Regions from separate parts of the Citrobacter werkmanii genome, predicted to be linked through region 2. Evidence: predicted binding sites of a transcription regulator. Region 2 holds the regulator's gene; each other region holds the start of a gene.
The links. Region 2 encodes PurR, which represses purine synthesis genes. Its sites were predicted from a motif close to CANGCAAACGTTTGCNTG; they were not measured.
Positions count from the first base shown of each region.

Region 1: a site for PurR is predicted at 2,140-2,157, ahead of gcvT (glycine cleavage system aminomethyltransferase GcvT). Genes of this name have one in related genera too.
Region 3: a site for PurR is predicted at 1,983-2,000, ahead of pyrD (quinone-dependent dihydroorotate dehydrogenase). Genes of this name have one in related genera too.

Region 1 covers NZ_CP044101.1:4,239,668-4,243,897, reverse strand. Annotated here, with positions in the region: gene ubiH (2-octaprenyl-6-methoxyphenyl hydroxylase) at 1-511, shown strand, start outside; gene ubiI (FAD-dependent 2-octaprenylphenol hydroxylase) at 593-1,795, shown strand; gene gcvT (glycine cleavage system aminomethyltransferase GcvT) at 2,248-3,342, shown strand; gene gcvH (glycine cleavage system protein GcvH) at 3,367-3,756, shown strand; gene gcvP (aminomethyl-transferring glycine dehydrogenase) at 3,919-4,230, shown strand, end outside.
Region 2 covers NZ_CP044101.1:2,484,766-2,488,995, reverse strand. Annotated here, with positions in the region: gene FOB24_RS12595 (MFS transporter) at 1-803, opposite strand, end outside; gene cydH (cytochrome bd-I accessory subunit CydH) at 979-1,068, opposite strand; gene purR (HTH-type transcriptional repressor PurR) at 1,366-2,391, shown strand; gene punR (DNA-binding transcriptional activator PunR) at 2,388-3,320, opposite strand; gene punC (purine nucleoside transporter PunC) at 3,434-4,230, shown strand, end outside.
Region 3 covers NZ_CP044101.1:2,053,285-2,057,514, reverse strand. Annotated here, with positions in the region: gene FOB24_RS10395 (YcbX family protein) at 1-183, shown strand, start outside; gene zapC (cell division protein ZapC) at 180-722, opposite strand; gene pyrD (quinone-dependent dihydroorotate dehydrogenase) at 888-1,898, opposite strand; gene ssuE (NADPH-dependent FMN reductase) at 2,141-2,716, shown strand; gene FOB24_RS10375 (sulfonate ABC transporter substrate-binding protein) at 2,709-3,683, shown strand; gene ssuD (FMNH2-dependent alkanesulfonate monooxygenase) at 3,680-4,230, shown strand, end outside.

The DNA of each region.
Region 1 (4,230 bases), 1.8 Mb from region 2:
GTGGTGCCATTCGCTGGATCAGCGCGATGAGATCATGGCCTGGTCCGACGAACGGTTTTGCCGTGAATTGCAAACCGCGTTTGGCTGGCGGCTGGGACGTATTACCCAGACCGGTAAACGCAGCGCTTATCCGCTGTCATTAACCACTGCGCTGAAGGCGATTACCCATCGTACCGTGCTGGTGGGGAACGCCGCTCAGACGCTACATCCCATTGCCGGACAAGGTTTCAACCTTGGTCTGCGCGACGTAATGAGCCTGGCTGAGACGTTAACTCAGGCGCAAAACTGCGCGGAAGATATTGGTGATTACGCAGTGCTGGCACGCTATCAGCAACGTCGTGAGCGCGATCGCGAAACGACAATTGGCGTAACCAACAATCTGGTGTATCTGTTTGCCAACCGCTGGGCCCCGCTGGTTGTTGGGCGAAATGCCGGGCTGATGGCGATGGAGTTATTCACACCCGCGCGCGATGCGCTGGCGGAGCGGACCCTGGGTTGGGTTGCGCGATAAATATGGCCTGTAAGCCGGATGGCGGCGTAAATGCCTTATCCGGCCTACGGTTTTGATTGTTCCGGTTTCCAGGAGTAAACAGTGCAAAGTGTTGATGTAGCAATTGTCGGTGGCGGCATGGTGGGACTGGCGGTTGCCTGCGGCTTGCAGGGCAGCGGGTTACGCGTTGCGGTGTTAGAACAACATGTTCCGCAGTCGTTGGCGGTGGATGCACCTCCTCAGCTTCGCGTGTCGGCAATCAATGCCGCCAGTGAAAAACTGCTTACTCGTTTGGGCGTCTGGTCAGATATCGCTGCCCGTCGCGCGTGCTGCTATCACGGTATGGAAGTCTGGGACAAAGACAGCTTCGGGCGCATTGAGTTTGACGACCAGAGCATGGGCTACAGCCATTTGGGCCACATCGTCGAAAACGCAGAGATCCATTACGCGCTATGGCAAAAGGCGCAGCGTTCGCCGGATATTACGCTGCTGGCGCCCGCTGAAATACAGCAGGTAGCCTGGGGGGAGAACGAGGCATTTCTGACTCTGAAAGAGGGCACTATGCTGACGGCTCGCCTGGTGATCGGCGCGGATGGCGCTAACTCCTGGCTGCGTAATAAAGCAGACATTCCGCTCACCTTCTGGGATTACCGTCATCATGCGCTGGTGGCGACGATCCGTACGCAGGAAGCTCACGGCGCGGTTGCGCGCCAGGCGTTTCACGGCGAGGGTATCCTGGCATTCCTGCCGCTCAGTGACCCGCATCTGTGCTCTATCGTCTGGTCACTTTCTCCGCAGGAAGCCGAACGCATGCAGCAGGCAAGCGTTGATGAGTTTAATCAGGCGCTGAATATCGCTTTTGATAACCGTCTGGGCCTGTGCAACGTTGAAAGCGAACGGCAGACGTTTCCGCTAACGGGACGCTATGCTCGTCAGTTCGCCGCCCATCGTCTGGCGCTGGTGGGGGATGCGGCGCATACCATCCATCCGTTGGCGGGCCAGGGGGTTAACCTCGGCTTTATGGATGCGGCAGAGCTTATCGATGAGCTTAAGCGGCTACAACGTCAGGGCAAAGATATTGGCCAGTATCTCTATTTGCGTCGTTATGAGCGCAGCCGTAAGCACAGCGCAGCAATGATGCTGGCCGGTATGCAGGGCTTCCGTGAACTGTTTGCCGGCGAGAATCCGGCGAAAAAACTGCTGCGTGATATTGGTCTGAAACTGGCCGATACCCTTCCGGGTGTAAAACCGCAGCTCATCCGTCAGGCGATGGGGCTGAACGATCTTCCCGAGTGGCTACGCTAGCGTCCGTAAGGACAATCTTAAGAGTTTGAGACCCGTCACATTTTCCTCTCCCGGCCCTCGCGCCGGGATGCTTCTCTCATTTGAAATAATCTAATTCCACACCTTTTTTCGCATTAGTTTTTTTAATATCACGTTTTTTTCATAACGCCATTTTTGACATTTTTTCCATATTTAATGTGGCTTGATGCTGATTTTTTCTTCTCTTTCCTGTTTGTTGTTCTGATTTTTTGGCGTGCTTGTGGGTTTATATTCTGTCGTCGATCTGGCCATTTTTTGCCATAAGCTAATGTGATAGCTAATTTTGCCTTATGGTTTAGCGTCTGTTTCGGTGGTAAGTTCAGGACAAAGAGAACGTTTGCGTCGTAGCCCCTGGAGCGGCTGCGGTGCTGGGTTTCGTGGCGAAAATTTCACCGCGAAAGAGTTGGTAGCCCCGCTTATTCAACGAGGAAAAGATGGCTCAACAGACTCCTTTGTACGAACAACACACGCTATGTGGCGCGCGCATGGTAGATTTCCATGGCTGGATGATGCCACTGCATTACGGTTCTCAGCTCGATGAACACCATGCTGTTCGCACCGATGCCGGTATGTTTGATGTGTCGCATATGACCATCGTCGACCTGCGCGGCAGCCGCACCCGGGAGTTCTTGCGTTATCTGCTGGCAAACGACGTTGCGAAGCTAACGAAGACGGGTAAAGCCCTCTACTCCGGTATGCTTAACGCATCGGGCGGTGTGATAGATGACCTGATTGTCTATTACTTCACTGAAGATTTCTTCCGCCTCGTTGTAAACTCCGCCACCCGCGAAAAAGACCTCTCCTGGATTACCCAACACGCTGAACCCTACGCCATCGACATCACCGTTCGTGACGACCTGTCTCTGATTGCGGTGCAGGGGCCAAACGCGCAGGAAAAAGCAGCCACGTTGTTTACTGACGAACAGCGCCATGCGGTAGAAGGTATGAAGCCGTTCTTCGGCGTTCAGGCGGGTGATTTGTTTATCGCAACCACCGGTTATACCGGCGAAGCAGGCTATGAAATCGCCATGCCGAATGAAAAAGCGGCTGATTTCTGGCGTGCGCTGGTACAAGCAGGCGTCAAACCTTGCGGTCTGGGCGCGCGTGACACGCTGCGTCTGGAAGCGGGTATGAACCTGTATGGTCAGGAGATGGACGAAGGGATTTCTCCGCTGGAAGCCAACATGGGTTGGACCATTGCGTGGGAACCTGCCGACCGCGACTTTATTGGTCGTGAAGCACTGGAAATGCAGCGCGACAAAGGCCATGAACAGCTGGTCGGACTGGTGATGACCGAGAAGGGCGTGCTGCGTAATGAACTGCCAGTCCGTTTCACTGACACTTCCGGTAACCAACATGAAGGCATTATCACCAGCGGAACATTCTCCCCAACCCTGGGCTACAGCATCGCGCTGGCGCGTGTCCCTGCGGGTATCGGTGAGACAGCGATCGTGCAGATCCGTAACCGCGAAATGCCAGTAAAAGTCACTAAACCTGTTTTTGTGCGTAACGGCAAAGCCGTCGCGTGATTCATCCTTTTTGGAGATTGATTGATGAGCAACGTACCTGCAGAACTGAAATACAGCAAAGAACACGAATGGCTGCGCAAAGAAGCTGACGGCTCTTACACCGTTGGTATCACCGAACATGCTCAGGAGCTGTTGGGTGACATGGTTTTCGTAGACCTGCCAGAAGTTGGCGCGACCGTCAGCGCGGGCGATGACTGCGCCGTTGCGGAATCCGTAAAAGCGGCTTCTGATATTTATGCGCCAGTAAGCGGTGAGATTGTCGCGGTTAACGACGCGCTCAGCGACTCCCCGGAACTGGTTAACAGCGAACCGTATGCCGGTGGCTGGATCTTCAAAATCAAAGCCAGCGATGAAAGCGAAATCGAATCGCTGCTGGATGCCACTGCGTACGAAGCATTGTTAGAAGACGAATAATGTTGTGCCGGATGGCGCTAATGCTTATCCGGCCTACTCACTGCAACGCGAATTATTTTGCGTATTCGTTTTCGCACGCGTAGGCCCGGTAAGCGTCAGCGCCACCGGGCAATTGAGTTAGAGACAATCACGATTCACTGCACGTTTCAGGAACCATCGCCCATGACACAGACGTTAAGCCAGCTTGAAAACAGCGGCGCTTTCATTGAACGCCACATCGGACCGGACGCCGCGCAGCAGCAAGAGATGCTGAATGCGGTTGGCGCCGAGTCGTTAAACGCGCTGATCGGCCAGATTGTGCCGAAAGACATTCAGCTCGCAACCCCGCCGCAGGTAGGCGAGGCGGCGACAGAATACGCTGCGCTGGCCGAATTAAAAGCCATCGCCGGGCGTAACAAGCGCTTCACGTCCTACATCGGCATGGGCTACACCGCCGTGCAGTTGCCGCCGGTTATCCTGCGTAACATGCTGGAA
Region 2 (4,230 bases):
GTACCGTTGACAGAACGATCCGCCAGTTTGCCGCCAAGATAGTTTCCGATCGAGAATCCGACGCCAATTAATACCAGCATTCCGGTCACAAACACCGGTGTGGCATGGGTAATGCTGTGCAGCACCGGCGAGATGTAAGTATAAAGCGTGAACATCGCGCCTGCGCCCAGCACAGTGGTCAGCAGAGCCGACAGCACCTGTGGGCGCATAAGTACCGCCAGTTCGCTGCGGACATCAGGGCGCGCTCCTGCCCCACCTTTCGGTAATGAGAAGAACAGGCTGACCATAGCGATGACGCCCAGACCCGCCGTCGCCATAAACGACATCCGCCAGCCGATTGTCTCACCAAGCCACGTCGCCGCGGGAACACCGCCAATATTGGCAATCGTTAACCCCATAAACATGGTTGCCACGGCACTGGCTTGCTTATGTTTAGGTACCACGCTTGCGGCGACCACAGAGCCGAGACCAAAAAAGGCGCCGTGATTAAGACTGGTCAAAATACGTGACAGCATCAGCGTGGTGTAATCCGGCGAGATAGCGGAAAGCACGTTGCCCAGCGTGAAAATAGCCATCAGGAATATCAGCGCATTACGTCGCGCGCGATGGGACAGCAGCAGTGTCATCAGCGGAGCCCCCACCATCACGCCAACCGCATACGCGCTAATCAGCATCCCGGCCGCGGGAATCGAGACATCCACCCCTTTGGCAATCACGGGCAATAATCCCATTGGCGAAAATTCGGTGGTGCCAATGCCAAACGCGCCAATCGCCAGCGCCAGTAAGGGATAATTGATTTTCATATATCGACTCCGTAACGTCGAGCCGTGGCGCGACATAAAATAAGAGTCAAAAGCATGACATTGATCGCAAAATTAATAAAGTTAACAAAATTGCAAAAGACTTTTGCTTATTCGCAAACAATAGAGGGGGAATAGATGCGGAAAGGATGAGGGAGAGCTAACTCCCTCGGGGAAATCAATGCAGCGCTGCGGTCAGGCCACCCGCGACGATCAAACCCAGAACAATAATGGTAGTCACTAACGAAAATTTCAGATCGGTGCTCATCAAGTTTTCTCCTTTTTATTCCCACACAAAAAGTGATATTGCGCATTTTTACACACTTGAAAGCAAAAATCTCTCACGATTTATATTGATAACTGCTTTTAACTCTTCCCCTTTTCGTTAAGATCAGACAAAATTCCACGCTTACTTGATTAGCGTACCGGCCATTGACCCCTTCCTGACGTTCCGTGTCGTTTTCCCGGCGTGCCGCAACCCCTACGTTGCGTTAAGGGTGTGTGAAGGCAAACGTTTACCTGGAGTATTCTCAGGAGCTTAGGATATGGTCTGGAGTGAGATGTAATGGCAACAATTAAAGATGTAGCGAAGCGAGCAAACGTTTCCACTACAACCGTATCACACGTAATTAACAAGACGCGCTTTGTCGCGGAAGAAACGCGTAATGCGGTTTGGGCGGCGATCAAAGAGCTGCACTATTCTCCAAGCGCAGTTGCACGCAGCCTGAAGGTGAATCACACCAAGTCTATCGGCTTGCTGGCGACCAGCAGCGAAGCGGCCTATTTCGCCGAAATTATCGAAGCCGTTGAGAAAAACTGTTTCCAGAAAGGCTATACCCTGATTCTGGGCAACGCATGGAACAGTCTTGAAAAGCAGCAGGCCTATCTGTCGATGATGGCGCAAAAGCGCGTTGATGGTCTGTTAGTGATGTGTTCTGAGTATCCGGAATCGCTGCTTTCGATGCTCGAAGAGTATCGCCATATTCCGATGGTTGTCATGGACTGGGGCGAAGCTAAAGCTGATTTTACCGATACGGTCATTGATAACGCTTTCGAGGGCGGTTACATGGCGGGTCGGTATCTGATAGAACGCGGCCATCGCGAGATTGGCGCGATCCCGGGCCCGATGGAGCGGAATACCGGGGCCGGTCGTCTGGCTGGCTTTATGAAAGCGATGGAAGAAGCGCTGATTAAGGTTCCCGAAAACTGGATTGTACAGGGCGATTTTGAACCTGAATCCGGTTATCGCGCCATGCAGCAAATTCTTTCACAGTCGCATCGTCCGACCGCCGTCTTCTGCGGTGGCGATATCATGGCGATGGGCGCGCTGTGCGCCGCTGATGAGATGGGACTGCGCGTACCGCAGGATGTCTCGCTCATCGGTTATGATAACGTGCGCAACGCCCGCTTCTTCACGCCAGCGCTAACCACCATTCACCAGCCTAAGGATTCACTGGGTGAAACGGCCTTTAATATGCTGTTAGACCGCATCGTGAATAAACGCGAAGAGTCGCAGTCTATCGAGGTTCATCCGCGCCTGGTAGAACGCCGCTCCGTTGCTGACGGTCCATTCCGCGATTATCGTCGTTAAGCCTGTTGTGCGGGGGCCTCATCTGGCTCCCGCAACCATTCTTTATTCAGCGTTTCGCTATCACCTAAATAGTCCAGCAACCAGCTCAGTGCTGGCGAGGTATCGTTCTGTTGCCATGTCAGACAACACGCGGCATCAGGAAAGGGATTCTCCAACTGCAGCGACACCCATTTACCGCTATCAATCCACGGCTTGGCAAAATGTGTTGGTACCATGCCTACACACAATCCCGCAGATAAACAGGTTGCGGAAGATTCCCAGTCAGGCACCACAACGCGCTTTTGGTTGTCCAGTAACCAGGTTATACGCTTCGGCAATGTACGCGAGGTATCTTCGCGCACCAGTGACGGCCAGTTGCGCAACGTATCATCGCTTAGCGGCCCCGACATTGACGCCAGCGGATGATGGCTGGCCACCACGCAGCTCCAGCTCAGCATGCCCATGTCGCGGAAGGTATAGCGCCCCCCTACCGGAATGGCCTGTGTGGCGCCAATAGCCAGCTCCACACGCCCATCGGAAAGCGCATCCCAGACACCATTAAAGACTTCCTGAAAAACCAGCAGTTCCACATCATCAAAGTGGCGATAGAAATCCACAATCATCTGCCGGGTACGTTCGGGACGGACAATGTTATCTACCGCGATTGCCAGTTGTCCTCGCCAGCCGTTGGCGATTTGTTGACATTGCTGACGAGTGATCTGCATTTTTTTGATAACAGAGCGCCCTTCTTTTAAAAACCACGCGCCGGCAGGCGTTAATTCCACATCGCGATGGCGTCGCTCAAAAAGCGGTACAGCCAGCCACTCCTCCAGTTGGCGCACGGTGTAGCTTACCGCCGAAGGTACGCGGTGTAACTCCTGCGCGGCTGAACTGAAACTGCCGTTGCGCGCAACCGCATCAACCACTTCAAGTGAATATTCCGACCACATATTCTGCCTACAAAAAATTTGAAATCAGTAAGCAAATATTAGCGTTTCACAGCGTGAATTTCACTCACTACACTCAGCGGCATTGTTCTATTGCTAAAAAAAGAGAAATGATGATGCAACCTGGGAAAGGTTTTTTAGTCTGGTTGGCGGGCCTTAGCGTGCTCGGCTTTCTGGCGACGGATATGTATCTGCCCGCCTTTGCCGCGATTCAGTCCGATCTGCAAACACCTGCATCTGCCGTCAGCGCCAGCCTAAGTTTATTTTTAGCGGGTTTCGCCGTCGCACAACTACTGTGGGGACCGCTCTCAGACCGCTATGGCCGTAAACCGATTTTACTGTTGGGTTTATCTATTTTTGCGCTGGGTAGTCTGGGTATGCTGTGGGTTGAAAACGCCACTGGTTTGCTGGCGCTACGCTTTATTCAGGCCGTTGGCGTCTGTGCCGCGTCGGTTATCTGGCAGGCGCTGGTTACAGACTATTACCCTTCACAAAAAGTAAACCGCATCTTTGCCACCATTATGCCGCTGGTCGGGTTATCACCGGCTCTCGCGCCGTTATTGGGCAGCTGGATTCTGGTCCATTTATCCTGGCAGGCCATTTTCGCCACCCTGTTTGCTATTACCCTGATTCTGATGCTTCCGGCCCTGCGTTTAAAACCGACGGTTAAAGCACGCGACGACAGCCAGGATAAACTGACTTTCGCCACACTGTTGCGCTCGAAAGCTTATCGTGGAAACGTACTGATTTATGCCGCCTGCTCCGCAAGCTTTTTCGCATGGCTGACGGGTTCACCGTTTATCCTTAGCGAAATGGGCTACAGCCCGGCAGTGATTGGCCTGAGCTATGTTCCGCAAACTATCGCCTTCTTAATTGGTGGTTACGGTTGCCGTGCGGCGCTGCAAAAATGGCA
Region 3 (4,230 bases), 430 kb from region 2:
GAACAGCTGGAAAACCAGGGTATCCGGGTTCCCTACTCATGTCGGGCGGGAATTTGCGGATGCTGTCGAATTCGGTTGGTAGAAGGCGAAGTGAGCCCGCTGAAAAAATCAGCGATGGGAGATGACGGGACAATTCTGTGCTGCAGTTGTGTGCCCAAAACGGCAATCAGGCTGGAAAGTTAAACCGCCTGCTCAAGGCTGAAACTGTCAACAATTGTCTGCGGTTTCAGTCTGTCATTCATGATTTTAATTGCGTCGCCAAGCTGCATGGTGCGTCCGGCAATCACCACGCCCGGTTGCGCCAGCAGACAAAGCGCGGCGTTTTCACCCGGCTCAACCACTAACAGGTTTACCTGTTCATCGGTATCGCTTAAATCGACACAGGCAGCGTCCCCTGGCACTGGCGTCCAGTTAATGCCGTGGGCGACAAAGTGCCAACTTTTTGGCATCTGCGGCTTAAGATAACGAATAGCCACCAGCGCATTGAGCACCAGTTCCGCTTTTTGTTCTTTCGCTAAATCCAGATAGCGGCATTTTTCTTCAAAGGAAAAATAAAGCGCGGCGTCATCAACGCAAAATCCGGAAGGAGTAAAGGCATCAGGCGTGAGCATTTTACGAGCAAAACGCGAACGGAATAACATACCATTGGCTAAATCGAGCATCATACGATCGTGCTCTTCATCATAATACCAGCGCCAGTTATCGTCGGGTTTAATTCGCATCAGTTTCTCTCCTTTCCTTAATCATCGCCGTTACGACAGTATCCTTTTGCCGCTTCGTTTATTGCCCTAATAATAAAAGCTCAGAATGTTTAAATAAGCAACAGTAAAGGAATATAAAACAACCAGGGCTAGAAATAAAGCCCTGGATTGTGATTATGGTAGCATTCAGATATTGGTGACGATTTCTTTAATCAACGGCGGGCCTTTAAAAATAAAGCCCGAATAAATCTGTACGAGGGTTGCGCCGGCGGCTATTTTCTCGCGCGCGGCAATCACCGAGTCAATACCGCCAACGCCAATAATCGGTAACTGACCATTTAATTCCTGAGACAACTGGCGAATAATTTCTGTACTTTTTAATTGTAACGGACGACCGCTCAGTCCCCCCATTTGATCGCAATTTTTCATTCCCTGTACGAGAGAACGATCGAGAGTGGTGTTAGTTGCAATTACACCATCAATATTATGCCGAACTAAACTGTCGGCAACCTGGATCAGTTCTTCGACGGAAAGATCCGGCGCGATCTTTACGGCCACCGGAACATATTTATGGTGGATCGCTTGCAGATCGTTTTGCTTATTTTTAATTGCCGTCAGCAGATCATCCAGCGCTTCACCGTATTGCAGCGTGCGTAATCCCGGCGTATTCGGTGAAGAGATATTAATCGCGATATAACCGGCATAAGCATAGACTTTTTCCATACAAATCAGATAGTCATCTTTGCCGTTTTCTACCGGAGTATCTTTATTCTTACCAATATTAATGCCGAGAATGCCGTCAAAATGTGATTTCTTAACGTTCTCTACCAGGTTATCAACACCCAGGTTATTGAATCCCATGCGGTTGATCAAACCTTCCGCATCCACCAGACGGAACAGACGTGGTTTATCGTTCCCGGGCTGAGGGCGTGGCGTCACGGTACCAATTTCAATTGAACCGAATCCCATCGCACCGAGCGCATCAATGCACTCCCCGTCTTTATCCAGTCCGGCAGCAAGCCCGAGCGGATTTTTAAACGTCAGCCCCATACAGGTAACCGGTTTTGCGGGTACTTTCTGGCGGACAAGCGCTTCGAGCGGCGTGCCGGTAATGCGACGTAACTGCTGGAATGTCAATTCATGAGCGCGCTCAGGATCGAGCTGGAAAAGGGCTTTACGAACGAAGGGGTAGTACATGAACTCTCCTGGATTCCCGGTGTGCAAACCGGGGGCGTATTATGTGCGATCGCGAGCAAAAAGGGAATTGACCTGCGGCAATAAATAGCAATCGTTTTCCTGCTTCTGCCGTTTTATTCATTTTTCAACTTTTCTATCCCGTATAAATCATTTCGATAAACAAAATCTCTCTGCCAGACTGCACAAATTGTTATCAATGTTAAATAAAAGCGAACAATTAGTTATAAGTGGAGATTGAAATTATGCGCGTCATTACTCTGGCGGGAAGCCCACGCTTCCCCTCTCGCTCCAGCGCCTTACTGGAATACGCCCGGGAAAAACTGAACGACCAGGATGTTGAAGTCTGTCACTGGAATCTGCACAACTTTGCCCCAGAAGACCTGATTTATGCGCGCTTCGACAGCCCGGCGCTGAAAACCTTTGTCGAACAACTGCACGACGCCGACGGATTGATTGTTGCAACGCCGGTCTACAAAGCAGCTTACTCCGGAGCGTTGAAAACGTTGCTCGATCTGCTTCCCGAACGCGCACTGGAAGGAAAAGTGGTTTTGCCGCTGGCAACAGGCGGTACCGTGGCGCATTTACTGGCCGTTGATTACGCGCTTAAGCCGGTGCTGAGCGCGTTAAAAGCCCAGGAAATCCTGCACGGTGTTTTTGCTGATGATTCACAGGTCATTGATTATCAGCATAAACCGCAGTTTACGCCCAACCTGCAACTGCGTCTGGACAATGCGCTCGACACCTTCTGGCTGGCGTTGCATCGTCGTGATGTCCAACTTCCTCAATTGAATGCTCTGCGAGGTGCCGCCCATGCTTAATCTGCTCAAGCGTCACACGCCGTGGTTGGCGTTGACCGGATTGCTGTCACTTTCAACGCTCGTCCATGCCGCAGAGTCTGCACCAGACGCGCTGCGCATAGGCTACCAGAAAGGAAGCGTCAGTATGGTGCTGGCAAAAAGCCATCAGTTACTGGAGAAACGCTACCCACAGACCAAAATCTCGTGGATTGAGTTTCCGGCAGGGCCGCAAATGCTGGAAGCACTCAATATTGGCAGTATCGATCTCGGCAGTACCGGTGACATTCCGCCGATTTTCGCCCAGGCCGCCGGAGCCGATCTGGTTTACGTTGGCGTCGAGCCGCCCAAACCAAAAGCCGAAGTGATTCTGGTGCCCAAAAACAGCCCGATCCAGAGCGTTGCGCAGCTCAAAGGGCATAAAGTCGCCTTCCAGAAAGGTTCCAGCGCCCACAATTTACTGCTGCGAGCCTTACAACAGGCCGGGCTGAAATTTACCGATATTCAACCAACATATCTGACACCCGCAGATGCCAGAGCAGCCTTCCAGCAAGGTAACGTTGATGCGTGGGCTATCTGGGATCCTTACTATTCCGCCGCGTTGCTGCAGGGTGATGTGCGCGTGCTAAAAGATGGCTCAGACCTCAAACAGACCGGCTCCTTTTATCTCGCCGCGCGTCCTTATGCCGAGAAAAATGGCGCGTTTGTTCTTGGCGTGCTGGATACCTTTAGCCAGGCTGATGCGTTAACTCTCAGCCAGCGCCAGCAAAGTATTACCCTGCTGGCCAAAACCATGGGACTGCCAGAGCCGGTGATTGCGTCTTATCTTGATCACCGGCCGCCAACGACCATCTCACCCGTCAGCGCCTCGGTTGCCGCCCTGCAACAACAAACCGCCGATCTGTTTTATGACAATCGTCTGGTGCCGAAAAAAATCGATATTCGCCAGCGTATCTGGCAACCCACTCAGCAGACAGGAGCAAAATTATGAGTCTGAACATGTTCTGGTTTTTACCCACCCACGGGGATGGCCACTATCTGGGGACGGAAGAAGGCTCGCGTCCGGTCGATCACAGTTATCTGCAGCAAATCGCGCAGGCTGCCGATCGCCTGGGATTTACCGGCGTGTTGATCCCAACCGGTCGCTCCTGTGAAGATGCCTGGCTGGTAGCCGCCTCCATGATCCCTGTTACTCAGCGGCTCAAGTTTTTGGTCGCGCTGCGTCCAAGCGTAACCTCGCCAACGGTTGCCGCACGCCAGGCTGCAACGCTCGACAGACTCTCTAACGGCCGGGCGCTGTTTAACCTGGTGACCGGCAGCGATCCACAGGAGCTGGCTGGCGACGGCGTGTTTCTTGATCACACCGAGCGCTATGAAGCTTCTGCTGAATTCACCCAGATCTGGCGTCGGCTGTTACAGGGGGAAACGGTGGATTTCAACGGCAAACATATGCACGTCCGCGGCGCGAAGCTGTTTTTTCCTCCCGTACAACAACCCTGGCCGCCACTTTATTTCGGCGGTTCTTCCGATGTCGCGCA